2 regions of the Streptococcus sp. 116-D4 genome follow, and region 2 is predicted to be linked to the other one. Evidence: predicted binding sites of a transcription regulator. Region 2 holds the regulator's gene; the other holds the start of a gene.
What was found. The regulator NrdR, encoded in region 2, represses ribonucleotide reductase genes. The targets are predictions, from matches to a motif close to ACACNATATATNGTGT.
Positions count from the first base shown of each region.

Region 1: nrdH (glutaredoxin-like protein NrdH) is a predicted target of NrdR. The motif match lies at 3,476-3,491, and genes of this name have one in related genera.

Region 1 is NZ_AP021887.1:945,985-952,709, forward strand. Features, by position in the region: gene nrdF (class 1b ribonucleoside-diphosphate reductase subunit beta) at 1-711, opposite strand, end outside; gene nrdE (class 1b ribonucleoside-diphosphate reductase subunit alpha) at 905-3,064, opposite strand; gene nrdH (glutaredoxin-like protein NrdH) at 3,145-3,363, opposite strand; gene UKS_RS04825 (phosphocarrier protein HPr) at 3,715-3,978, shown strand; gene ptsP (phosphoenolpyruvate--protein phosphotransferase) at 3,984-5,717, shown strand; gene UKS_RS04835 (YkgJ family cysteine cluster protein) at 5,850-6,347, shown strand; gene UKS_RS04840 (LPXTG cell wall anchor domain-containing protein) at 6,558-6,725, shown strand, end outside.
Region 2 is NZ_AP021887.1:474,062-480,786, forward strand. Features, by position in the region: gene UKS_RS02535 (LrgB family protein) at 1-631, shown strand, start outside; partial or broken gene UKS_RS02540 (hypothetical protein) at 833-1,430, opposite strand; gene UKS_RS02545 (ABC transporter ATP-binding protein) at 1,447-2,142, opposite strand; gene UKS_RS02550 (GntR family transcriptional regulator) at 2,147-2,512, opposite strand; gene nrdR (transcriptional regulator NrdR) at 2,651-3,124, shown strand; gene UKS_RS02560 (DnaD domain protein) at 3,125-4,294, shown strand; gene dnaI (primosomal protein DnaI) at 4,295-5,191, shown strand; gene UKS_RS02570 (NADPH-dependent oxidoreductase) at 5,188-5,901, shown strand; gene der (ribosome biogenesis GTPase Der) at 5,915-6,725, shown strand, end outside.

The DNA of each region.
Region 1 (6,725 bases), 470 kb from region 2:
TTCTGTGTAGCCTTCTTCATTCTCGTAAAGAGTATAGAGCAGGTCGTACATCCATTCTTTGAGTTTTTCTTGCTCTTCTTCAGGCAATTCATTGAAACCGAGTTGAAATTTATATCCGATGTAGGTTCCGTGAACAGATTCATCACGAATAATCAATTTAATGATTTCCGCAACGTTTGCTAGTTTGTTGTTACCAAGATAGTAGAGTGGCGTGAAGAATCCTGAATAGAAGAGGAAGGTTTCAAGAAAGACGCTGGCAACTTTCTTTTCAAGTGGGCTGCCGTTTAGGTAGATTTCGTTGACAATCTCTGCCTTCTTTTGGAGGTAAGGATTGGTATTGGTCCATTCGAAAATTTCATCAATCTCAGCCTTGGTATTTAAGGTAGAGAAGATTGATGAATAAGATTTAGCGTGGACAGATTCCATAAATTGGATGTTGTTGAAAACAGCTTCCTCATGTGGTGTACGGATGTCTGCGCGAAGGGCTTGAACCCCGGTTTCAGATTGCATAGTGTCGAGAAGGGTTAAACCACCAAAGACTTTTCCAACTAAGTCTTTTTCTACATTTGATAGCTTTCTCCAGTCATCCAAGTCATTTGACAAGGGGATACGAGTGTCGAGCCAGAATTGCTCCGTCAGCTTTTCCCAAGTTGATTTGTCGATGACATCTTCGATGGCATTCCAGTTAATGGCTTTGTAGTAAGTTTCCATTTGAAATCTCTTTCTGTGTTTAGTATTGCGAACTCACAATTATTTCTATTTTATCATAATTCTAGAGGAGTATCGCACAAAAGTCGGAAGCCCGACTTTTGTGTTTTTCCATAGTATAGATGCTTATTCGAGTTTAGTTTAGCAGGGTGAATGAATACTAATCTGAGAAAAATGTAGTTTTCTCAAGCAAAGATTAAATCACACAGCTCTCACATTGGTTAGCACCGACTTCTCCGCCGTCATCTGTAAAGGTACGGACGTAGTAGATAGACTTGATGCCCTTGTTAAAGGCATAGTTACGAAGGATAGACAAGTCACGTGTCGTTTGTTTGTTTTCTTTCTTCCATTCGTAAAGTCCTGTTGGAATATCACTTCGCATGAAGAGTGTGAGTGAAAGTCCTTGGTCCACGTGCTCAGTTGCAGCAGCGTAAACATCAATGACCTTACGCATATCCATGTCGTAAGCAGAAGTGTAGTAAGGGATTGTTTCTGTTGACAAGCCGGCAGCAGGATAGTAAATCTTACCAATTTTCTTTTCTTGACGTTCTTCGATACGTTGCGTAATCGGGTGGATAGAAGCAGAAACGTCGTTGATGTAACTGATCGAACCATTTGGAGCAACAGCTAGACGATTTTGGTGGTAAAGACCATCTGCTTGAACCTTGTCTCGAAGTTCAGCCCAGTCAGCAGCACTTGGGATAAAGACATCTTTGAAAAGTTCTTTAACACGGTCTGATTTTGGAAGAAATTCATCAGTCAAATACTTATCAAAGTAGCTTCCCTTAGCATAGTCTGATTTTTCAAAGTTGTGGAAGGTAATACCACGTTCACGCGCGATATTGTTTGACTCAACCAAGGTCCAGTAGTTCATAAGCATAAAGTAGATGCTTGTAAATTCAACGGACTCAGGTGATCCATATTCGATCAGTTGTTGGGCAAGGTAGCTGTGAAGTCCCATTGCACCAAGACCAAAGGTGTGGGCTTGGCTATTTCCATGGTCGATAGTAGGAACAGCTACGATGTGTGAACTATCTGTAACGAAAGTAAGAGCACGAACCATAGCACGGATAGAGCGACCAAAGTCAGGTGAAGTCATCATGTTAACCACGTTGGTTGAACCAAGGTTACATGAAACGTCCGTTCCCATTTGAAGGAATTCTTGCGCATCGTTGATCAAGCTTGGTTCTTGGACTTGAAGAATCTCAGAACACAAGTTACTCATGATAATCTTACCATCAACAGGGTTTGCACGGTTAGCCGTATCAATGTTGACGACATAAGGATAGCCAGATTCTTGTTGCAATTTAGAAATTTCAGTTTCCAAATCACGCGCCTTGATTTTTGTCTTGCGGATTTTTGGATTTGCGACTAGTTCATCGTATTTTTCAGTGATGTCAATGTAGTTGAATGGCACACCGTACTCAAGCTCTACAGAGTAAGGGCTGAAGAGGTACATTTCTTCATTTTTACGAGCTAATTCGTAGAATTTATCGGGTACCACAACACCAAGTGAAAGGGTCTTAACACGAACTTTTTCATCGGCGTTTTCTTTCTTAGTTGAAAGGAAGGCGATAATATCTGGGTGGAAGACGTTGAGGTAAACAACACCAGCACCTTGACGTTGACCCAATTGGTTTGAGTAAGAGAAACTATCTTCAAAAAGCTTCATAACAGGAACAACACCAGAAGCTGCTCCTTCATAGCCTTTAATAGGAGCTCCAGCTTCACGAAGGTTGCTGAGGGAAATTCCCACACCACCACCGATACGTGAAAGTTGAAGAGCAGAGTTGATAGAACGTCCGATAGAGTTCATATCATCTGTGACCTGAATCAAGAAACAGGATACCAACTCCCCACGGCGAGCACGTCCAGCATTCAAGAAGGAAGGAGTAGCCGGTTGGTAGCGTTGATGGATGATTTCATTGGCAATATCGATTGCAATAGCTTCATTGCCATCAGCGAAATAAAGGGCGTTAAAGAAGACACGGTCTTCCATACTTTCAAGATAATGTTCACCGTCGTTAGTTTTCAAAGCATATTGATTATAAAATTTATAGGCAGCCATGAAAGATTTAAATTGGAAGTTTTGGTCTTTGATAAATTGTGACAATTCTTCCAAAAATTCAGGACGGTATTTCTTGATAAAGGCTGTTTCGATGTAGTTGTGTTCAATGAGGTAGTTGATTTTATCCTTGATTGAATCAAAAACCATAGTGTTTGGAACCACATTTTCTTTAAAGAAGGCATCCAAGGCTTCCTTATCTTTATGAAGCATGATTTGTCCATTAACAGGACGGTTGATTTCGTTATTGAGACGGAAGTAAGTCACGTCCTCAAGATGTTTTAATCCCATAAAATTTTCCTTATCTAATTACAAAAGAAAGGCCTCTAAGGTAGCCCTAGAAGCAGTTTCTTCTGGATGATGTACCAAGATTATGCTAATTGTTTCAGTTTTCCTGGTTGGAAACCTGAAAAGACTTCAGTTGGTGTTTGGATAACAGGAGCTGCGCTGAAACCGAGCTCTTTAACTTGATCGATGTACTCAGGTTGCTCATCAAGATTGATTTCACGATAAGCGACATTATTGCTGTCCAAGAAACGTTTGGTCATTTTACATTGGACACAGTTGTTTTTAGAATAAACGGTTACCATTGTGTAACTCCTCTTTCAAAATAGATTACTTTCTTAGTATATCAGAAAATAAATTTTTGTCAATGATTTGAAACTAAATATAGTGGTCTATTTTTCTAGTCAAGCTCACAAAACACAATATGTAGTGTTTGTTTTGTGAAATAGTGATAATTATCTTACAAGTGCTTTTTTGGAAAACTATATCCTGTGCTTTGTTATCTAGAATAGAAGATTTTCAGCAAGTTATCTGAAAGGAAATCGAATAAATCCCATAAAATGCTTGAAAAAAATCCTAGAAGATGATATAATATCAAATTGTAAGGGTTATCACATATAACTCAAAAAAAGAAAGAACAAAAGGAGAGTCAAACTATGGCTTCTAAAGATTTCCACGTAGTGGCAGAAACAGGTATTCACGCACGTCCAGCAACATTGTTGGTACAAACTGCTAGCAAATTTGCTTCAGATATCACTCTTGAATACAAAGGTAAATCAGTTAACCTTAAATCAATTATGGGTGTTATGAGTCTTGGTGTTGGCCAAGGTGCTGACGTAACTATCTCAGCTGAAGGTGCTGATGCAGATGACGCTATCGCTGCAATCTCAGAAACAATGGAAAAAGAAGGATTGGCATAAGGAAAATGACAGAAATGCTTAAAGGAATCGCAGCATCTGATGGTGTTGCAGTTGCAAAAGCATATCTACTCGTTCAACCGGATTTGTCATTCGAGACTGTTTCAGTCGAAGATACAAACGCAGAAGAGGCTCGTTTGGATGTAGCTCTTGAAGCTTCTCAAAACGAGCTTTCTCTTATCCGTGAGAAAGCTGTAGGTACGCTTGGTGAAGAAGCGGCTCAAGTTTTTGACGCTCATTTGATGGTTCTTGCTGACCCAGAATTGATTGGTCAGATTAAAGAAACAATTCGTGCTAAGAAAGTCAATGCAGAAGCAGGTCTTAAAGAAGTGACTGACATGTTCATCACTATCTTTGAAGGTATGGAAGACAACCCATACATGCAAGAACGTGCAGCGGATATCCGCGACGTGACAAAACGTGTATTGGCAAACCTTCTTGGTAAAAAATTGCCAAACCCAGCTTCTATTAACGAAGAAGTAATTGTGATTGCACATGACTTGACACCATCTGATACAGCTCAATTGGACAAAAACTTTGTAAAAGCTTTTGTAACAAACATCGGTGGACGTACAAGCCACTCAGCTATCATGGCACGTACACTTGAAATTGCAGCTGTATTGGGAACAAATAACATCACTGAAGTGGTGAAAGACGGTGATATCCTTGCCGTTAACGGAATTACTGGTGAAGTGATTATCAACCCAACAGATGAACAAGCGGCAGAATTTAAAGCAGCTGGTGAAGCTTATGCTAAACAAAAAGCTGAATGGGCACTTTTGAAAGATGCTCAAACAGTGACTGCTGACGGTAAACACTTCGAGTTGGCTGCTAACATCGGTACTCCAAAAGACGTTGAAGGTGTTAACAACAACGGTGCAGAAGCTGTTGGACTTTACCGTACAGAGTTCTTGTACATGGATTCTCAAGATTTCCCAACTGAAGACGAGCAGTATGAAGCATACAAGGCTGTTCTTGAGGGAATGAATGGTAAACCAGTGGTTGTTCGTACAATGGATATTGGTGGAGATAAGGAACTTCCTTACTTCGATATGCCACATGAAATGAACCCATTCCTTGGATTCCGTGCCCTTCGTATCTCTATTTCTGAAACTGGAGATGCAATGTTCCGTACACAAATCCGTGCCCTTCTTCGAGCTTCTGTTCATGGTCAATTGCGTATCATGTTCCCAATGGTTGCCCTTTTGAAAGAATTCCGTGCAGCTAAAGCCGTTTATGAAGAAGAAAAAGCAAACCTTCTTGCAGAAGGTGTTGCAGTTGCGGATGACATCCAAGTTGGTATCATGATTGAAATCCCGGCAGCAGCAATGCTTGCAGACCAATTTGCAAAAGAAGTAGACTTCATGTCAATTGGTACAAACGACTTGATCCAATACTCAATGGCAGCAGACCGTATGAACGAGCAAGTTTCATACCTTTACCAACCATATAACCCATCAATCCTTCGCTTGATCAATAACGTTATCAAGGCAGCTCACGCTGAAGGTAAATGGGCTGGTATGTGTGGTGAGATGGCTGGTGACCAAAAAGCTGTTCCACTTCTTGTCGGAATGGGCTTGGATGAATTCTCTATGTCAGCAACATCTGTACTTCGTACACGTAGCTTGATGAAGAAATTGGACACTGCTAAGATGGAAGAGTACGCTAACCGTGCCCTTACAGAGTGTTCAACAATGGAAGAAGTTCTTGAACTTCAAAAAGAATACGTTAACTTCGATTAATGTCATTGACCTTGTAACCTAGTTGCAAGGTTTTTTGATACATTCGAGAATAGTATAGTCTTGTAAAGTCCACTTTTCAATGAGTCAGAGGCATGATATAATAGGGGAAACAAATAGAATAAGAGAGAAATCATGTCTAAAGAAATTGATATTGAGTACTACCATCAGCTAGCTTTGCAAAAGCAGAAGGAGCACCGTAAAGTTTTAGCTAATTTGAAGAAAAAGCCACCAAAAAATCTAGATAAGATAGCTCAGCAGATTCACCAAGAAGTCTTTGCAGAGATTGATTGTACGGCCTGTGCCAACTGTTGCAAGACATTGGGGCCTGACTTCAAGGAAGCAGACATCACTCGTATTGCTAAGTACTTTAAGATGAAATTACCTGCTTTTGAAGCGGAGTTCCTTCAGGTAGATGAAGATGGAGATAAGGTTTTTAAATCCATGCCTTGTCCCTTTTTAGGAGGAGATAATCTCTGTTCCATCTATGACGTTCGTCCAAAGGCCTGTCGAGAGTTCCCCCACACTGACCGCAAAAAAATCCATCAAATTAACCATTTGACGATTAAGAATACCTTGACCTGTCCAGCGGCCTATCTCTTTGTTGAAAAGTTAAAAGACAAAATCGAATGAAGGAAGCTTTATTCGGTTTTTAAGGTACTTTAAGATGTAATATCAAATAATTATTCCTCTTCCCTAAACAACATGTAATATTGTTAAATTTATCAAATAATTGTTTGTTAATTAAGCGTTTAAATGGTATAATACTCAGTGGTTATAAAAAATATCAATGAATAGGATTTTGCTAATGCATGATTCCTTTCATTTGAGGAGAAAAACTGTATGAAAAAACTTACTAAGTTTGGCATCATCACAATGTCTGTCTTTGCTCTAAATTTGGTTTCTCAGTCAGTAGTTCAAGCTGAAGAAACTAATAGTGAATCAGCAAATGTTTCAGAGACACTAGGTATTACTAATTCAACTGATGCTGAGAACACTTCTTCAGTAGAC
Region 2 (6,725 bases):
AATGCTGATTTACAGACGTTTTCCCCATCCATTGACAACGCCCTTGCTTTTGTCAGCCATCTTTATTATCATTTTTCTAAAGGTGACGGGGATATCTTACCAAGATTATTACCAAGGTGGGGTTTATCTGAACAACTTGATTGTCCCATCGACCGTTGCTCTAGGGATTCCGCTTTATAAGAGTTTTCACTTGATGAAGCACCATGCTCGGAGTATTCTCTTTGGTAGTCTCTTAGCAGTAATTGTCAATACCTCTTTCACGGCCCTTGTAGCAAAGATTTTTGGCATGGACTTTTTCCTAGCCATTTCTCTCTTTCCTAAGTCAGTGACAACCGCTATGGCAGTGGGAATCACAGAAAAATTGCAAGGTCTGACGACCGTGACCTTGGTCGTTGTAGTGGCGACTGGGATTTTAACCAGTGTCATCGGCCCAACCCTTTTGAAGTGGTTGAAAATTGATGACCCAGTAGCGGTTGGACTAGCCCTTGGAGGAACAGGCCACGCTGTCGGAACAGGCACAGCCTTCCGATACGGTTCTGTAGCAGGAGCCATGGGGGGCTTGGCTATCGGTGTTACCGGTATTCTCTATGTCTTTGTCAGCCCTATCGTAGCCAGTTTGATATTGAGTTAAATCAAAACCCAGCTGTTTAGCTGGGTATTTTTTATTGCAAATTAACCTTGTTTCTCAAAATATAGTAGGTTCCGAGGTAAAAGATAGCTATGAAAATGAGTTCTTCCACAATGGATATACCTGCTCCCATATAGAAATCACCATTAAATCCTGCAAGTGAATTGACATAGAAGTTAGTACTGGTATTGAAGAAAACTCCAATAAATCCAATGACGATTTGGATACCAATGTAGGCTACAATTGACAGTGCGGTACGGTATTCGTTGAAAAGCTGTCCGATGGAGATGGCCAAGTAAATGCAGAGGATTCCTGAGATTGTACTAAGCAGGAAGGATAAGACAGTAAGACCAAAGCCGGTAAAATGTTCTCCAACAAATGATAGAAGAGTAGAAAGTTGAACTTCATTAGAATTTGTTGACAATAACATAATGTAGATACATAGGAGTAAGACAGCAGTGCTAATCACAGACCAGATAAAGGCACCGATTAGTTTGGCTGTGATGATATGGTGTTCGGAAACTGGCAAGGTCAAAGTCAGATAACCTTGACGGTCATAGATACTACCCTTGAAGCGACGGATAATCAAAATCAAGGTTGAAATCCCAAGTGTAATCATCAAGCCACCAAAGACTGTAGCTAGAAAAAATAGCATAGCAGATTGACTTTCTTGGTAAGGTAGATTTTTAAAGGATTGTGTCTGTATTCCGATAAGGGCAGAAAGTGCCAACACAGCACCATAGAGGGCTAAATACCATTTGTTAACATTTTTAAATTCATAACGAACTAAATTCCAAAACATAAATAATCTCCTTTGCTTAGGCCTTAAATTCCTGACGGAAGAGTTGGTCGATGGATTCACCTGACTCATAGCGAATATCATCTACATTTCCTTGACGGACGACTTTTCCATCCTTGAGGAAGACAATCTCATCCAAGATTGGTTCAATGTCTGAAATCAAGTGGGTTGAAATCAAGACAGTCGAAGTTGGCGAGTAGTTGTTGATGATGGTGTTCAAGATATAGTCACGAGCTGCGGGGTCTACCCCCCCGATTGGTTCATCAAGCACATATAGACGAGCATCGCGACTCATAACCAAAATCAGTTGTACCTTTTCTTTGTTCCCTTTTGAGAGTTTTTTGAAACGGCTATTTTCATCAATACCAAGGTCATGAAGAAGACTTTGAGCACGTTCCAGATTAAAATCTTGGTAGAAGGTCTTGAAATAAGTGAGAGCTTCCTTGATCTTCATCTGTTCGTTTAGATAGGTCGTATCAGGTAGATAAGAAACAATTGCTTTAGTTGCTGGGCTTGGTTCCATACCATTGATAAGGATACGGCCTGTCTCTGGTTGCAAGAGGCCATTGATTAGTTTAATCAAGGTTGTTTTTCCTGAACCGTTTGGTCCAAGGAGACCAACAATTTTTCCAGCTGGGATGTCAAGAGAAACATTTTCCAAGGCTGGTGTTGCTCCATAAGATTTGGATACATTTTCAAATGCTAGTAATGACATAGGCTTAAACTCCTTTAATATAATCGCCGACTACGCCTGGTAGTTCTTCTTTTTCATAGCCAAAATGGGTCATGGAGGAAACGAAGTGTTCCAGTTCTTCTTCTGATAATTGTTTGCGCGATTGGGCGATCAGTTCCCTATCCTCAGTTACAAACCGTCCAGTTGTTCGCTTGCTGTAGACAAATCCTTCTCGTTCAAGGTCTGACAAGGCTCTTTGGATGGTGTTGGGATTGACGCCGGCCTCGCTAGCTAGCTCTCTCACGGTTGGAAGTTGTTGATTGGGTTCCAGTGTGTGGGAAACAATCTGAAGCTTGATTTTCTCCATAATCTGCAAATAAATGGGTTTATTGTTATCAAATGTCCAAGACATCACGATCTCCTTTCTATTTACCTTTGTGTTGATCAAATAATACAACAAAACAAAAAACTTGTCAAGCAAAAAGAAGAATTGTTTTGGGAATCGTTTAAAAAATGGTATAATGAAAAGAAAACGATAAGGAGGGAAAGGATGCGTTGTCCAAAATGTGGGGCTACCAAGTCAAGTGTTATCGATAGTCGCCAAGCAGAAGAAGGGAACACCATTCGTAGAAGACGTGAGTGCGATGAATGCCAGCACCGTTTTACAACCTACGAACGGGTAGAAGAACGAACCTTAGTGGTTGTTAAAAAAGATGGCACACGGGAACAGTTCTCCAGAGATAAAATCTTTAATGGAATTATCCGCTCAGCTCAGAAACGTCCTGTGTCAAGTGATGAAATCAACATGGTAGTCAATCGTATCGAACAGAAACTCCGTGGTCGAAATGAAAATGAAATTCAAAGTGAGGATATTGGTTCACTCGTCATGGAGGAATTGGCTGAATTGGATGAGATTACCTATGTACGTTTTGCCAGTGTCTATCGTAGTTTTAAGGATGTCAGTGAGTTAGAGAGCTTGCTCCAACAAATCACCCAGTCCTCTAAAAAGAAAAAGGAAAGATAAATGAAGCCGATTGACCGTTTTTCTTATCTAAAGAATAATCGGGTGTCGCAAGATACCTCATCTCTGGTACAGTGCTACCTCCCGATTATCGGTCAGGAGGCACTGAGCCTTTATCTTTATACGATTAGTTTTTGGGATAATGGTAGAAAGGAATATCTTTTTTCAAGCATTCTTAACCATCTCAACTTTGGGATGGATAGACTGATAAAATCCCTGAAAATCCTATCTGCTTTTAATCTCTTAACCCTCTATCAAAATGGGGATACCTATCAGCTAGCCCTCCATGCTCCTCTTTCAAGTCAGGATTTCTTGGAACATCCTGTTTATCGTAGACTCTTGGAGAAAAAAATTGGTGATGCAGCTGTGGAGGATTTGGGAGTTGAAAGTGCTGATGGTCAAGAAATACCTGTCTCACTTAATCAAGTCTTTCCAGACTTGGCAGAACTGGGAAGTCAAGAAGACCATAGTCTCAAGAAGAAAGTGGCCAACGATTTTGACTTGGACCATTTTCGTCAGCTTATGGCTCGAGATGGGCTTCGCTTTGCGGATGAGCAATCCGATGTCTTAAACATCTTTGCCATTGCCGAGGAGAAGAAATGGACTTGGTTTGAAACCTATCAATTGGCCAAGTCAACAGCTGTTTCCCAGGTTATTTCAACCAGACGCATGCGGGAAAAAATTGCTCAAAAACCTGTTTCCTCTGACTTTAGTCCTAAGGAAGCAACCATTATCAAGGAAGCCAAAAGTAAAACGGCCTTGCAGTTCTTGGCAGAAATCAAGCAAACACGTAAGGGGACCATTACCCAAACAGAAAGAGAACTTTTGCAACAGATGGCTGGCTTGGGCTTGCTGGATGAAGTCATCAATGTTATCTTGCTCCTGACCTTTAATAAGGTGGATTCGGCCAATATCAATGAAAAATACGCCATGAAGGTAGCCAATGACTACGCCTATCAAAAGATTCATTCGGCAGAAGAGGCAGTTCTTCGGATCCGTGAGCGAGGGCAGAAAGCAAAAACACAAAAACAGAATCAGATTGCCCCAGCAAAAACCAATGTTCCTAAATGGAGTAATCCTGAATATAAAAATACGTCATCCGCTGAGGAATTAGAAGAAATGGAACGCCAAACCCTAGAATTATTAGCAAAATTAGATAACGGAGGTGATTAGATGGAAAGTGTCGGAGATGTACTCAAACGTCAACCAAGTCGTTTTCACTATCAAGATTTGGTCCAGAAAATCATGAAGGATCCTGATGTTGCGGCCTTTATCCAGCAAGAATCCCTCAAACAGGACGAGTTGAGCCGTAGTATTTCCAAGTTTAACCAATACATCACTGAGAGAGATAAATTCCTCCGAGGAGATACAGATTATATTGCCAAAGGCTACAAGCCTATACTAGTCATGAACCATGGCTATGCGGATGTTTCTTATGAAGAAACTCCTGAACTAATCGCAGCTGAAAAAGAAGCAGCTATCAAGAAACGTCTCAACTTAATTAATTTTCCATCTAGTCTGAAAAATGTTAGTTTTTTAGATGTTTATCGTGATGATGTTCAGCGTTTAACTGTTCTAAAAAGAATGATAGAATTTGTTAACGATTACCCCAATAATTTGAAAGGTCTTTACTTGTATGGAGACTTTGGTGTGGGTAAAAGTTTCATGGTAGCTGCCCTAGCCCATGATTTGTCAGAAAAACGTGGTGTTTCATCAACGCTCCTCCACTATCCGAGCTTTGTCATCGATGTCAAAAATGCCATTGGTGATGGCAATGTTAAGACCTTGGTGGATGAAATTAAGCTTGCTGAAGTCCTGATTTTGGATGATATTGGTGCCGAGCAATCAACAGCTTGGGTGCGTGATGAAATCCTGCAAGTCATTCTTCAATATCGAATGCAGGAAAATTTACCGACCTTTTTCACCTCCAACTTCAACTTTGAAGATTTGGAGAAGCATTTCGCTAAAGGGAAACATGGAAATGACGAAACCTGGGAAGCCAGACGCGTCATGGAACGCATCCGTTATTTGGCTGAGGAGACTCGTTTAGAAGGAGTAAACCGTCGATGACAGAAACTATTAAACTGATGAAGGCTCACACTTCAGTGCGCAGATTTAAAGAGCAAGAGATTCCTCAAGAGGACTTGAATGAGATCTTGACAGCTGCCCAGATGGCGTCGTCTTGGAAGATTTTTCAATCTTACTCTGTGATTGTGGTACGAAGTCAAGAAAAGAAGGAAGCCTTATTTGAGCTAGTGCCTCAGGAAGCTATTCGCCAGTCTGCAGCCTTTCTGCTCTTTGTTGGTGACCTAAACCGTGCAGAAAAAGGGGCCCGTCTCCATACGGATATTTTTCAACCTCAAGGGGTGGAAGGACTTCTCATTACTTCAGTAGATGCTGCGCTTGCTGGGCAAAATACCTTGCTTGCGGCAGAAAGCCTAGGTTATGGCGGAGTGATTATCGGTTTGGTGCGTTACAAGTCTGTTGAGTTAGCAGAATTATTTAAGCTTCCTGACTATACCTATCCAGTCTTTGGGATGGCACTCGGTGTGCCAAATCAACAGCATGATGTGAAACCAAGACTGCCACTAGAGAATGTTGTCTTTGAGGAAGAATATCAAGAACAGTCAACTGAGGCTATTGAAGCCTATGACCGTGTACAGACTGAATATGCAGGTGCGCGTGCGACTACCACTTGGAGTCAACGTTTGGCAGAGCAATTCGGCAATCCAGAACCAAGCTCGACTCGAGAAAATCTTGAGCAGAAGAAGTTATTGTAGAAAGTGAGAAAACATGGCCTTACCAACTGTTGCCATTGTGGGACGTCCCAATGTTGGGAAATCAACCCTATTTAACCGTATCGCGGGAGAACGCATCTCAATCGTAGAAGATATTGAAGGTGTAACGCGAGATCGTATCTATGCCACAGGTGAGTGGCTCAATCGTTCTTTTAGTATGATTGATACTGGGGGAATCGATGATGTCGATGCACCTTTCATGGAACAAATCAAACACCAGGCAGAAATTGCCATGGAAGAAGCAGATGTTATCGTCTTTGTCGTGTCTGGAAAAGAAGGAATTACAGATGCAGATGAATACGTTGCCCGTAAGCTTTATAAGACCCACAAACCAGTTATCCTCGCAGTTAACAAGGTGGACAACCCTGAGATGCGAAATGATATCTATGATTTCTATGCTCTTGGTTTGGGTGAACCATTGCCTATCTCATCTGTCCATGGTATCGGTACAGGGGATGTACTAGATGCTATCGTAGAAAATCTTCCAAATGAATATGAAGAAGAAAACCCAGATGTGATTAAGTTTAGTTTGATTGGCCGTCCAAACGTTGGAAAATCCAGTTTGATCAATGCTATTTTGGGAGAAGACCGTGTCATTGCAAGTCCCGTTGCTGGAACAACGCGTGACGCCATTGATACCCATTTTACAGATACAGATGGTCAAGAGTTTACCATGATTGATACGGCTGGTATGCGTAAGTCTGGTAAGGTTTATGAAAATACTGAGAAATACTCTGTCATGCGTGCTATGCGTGCTATTGACCGCTCAGATGTGGTCTTAATGGTCATCAATGCGGAAGAAGGCA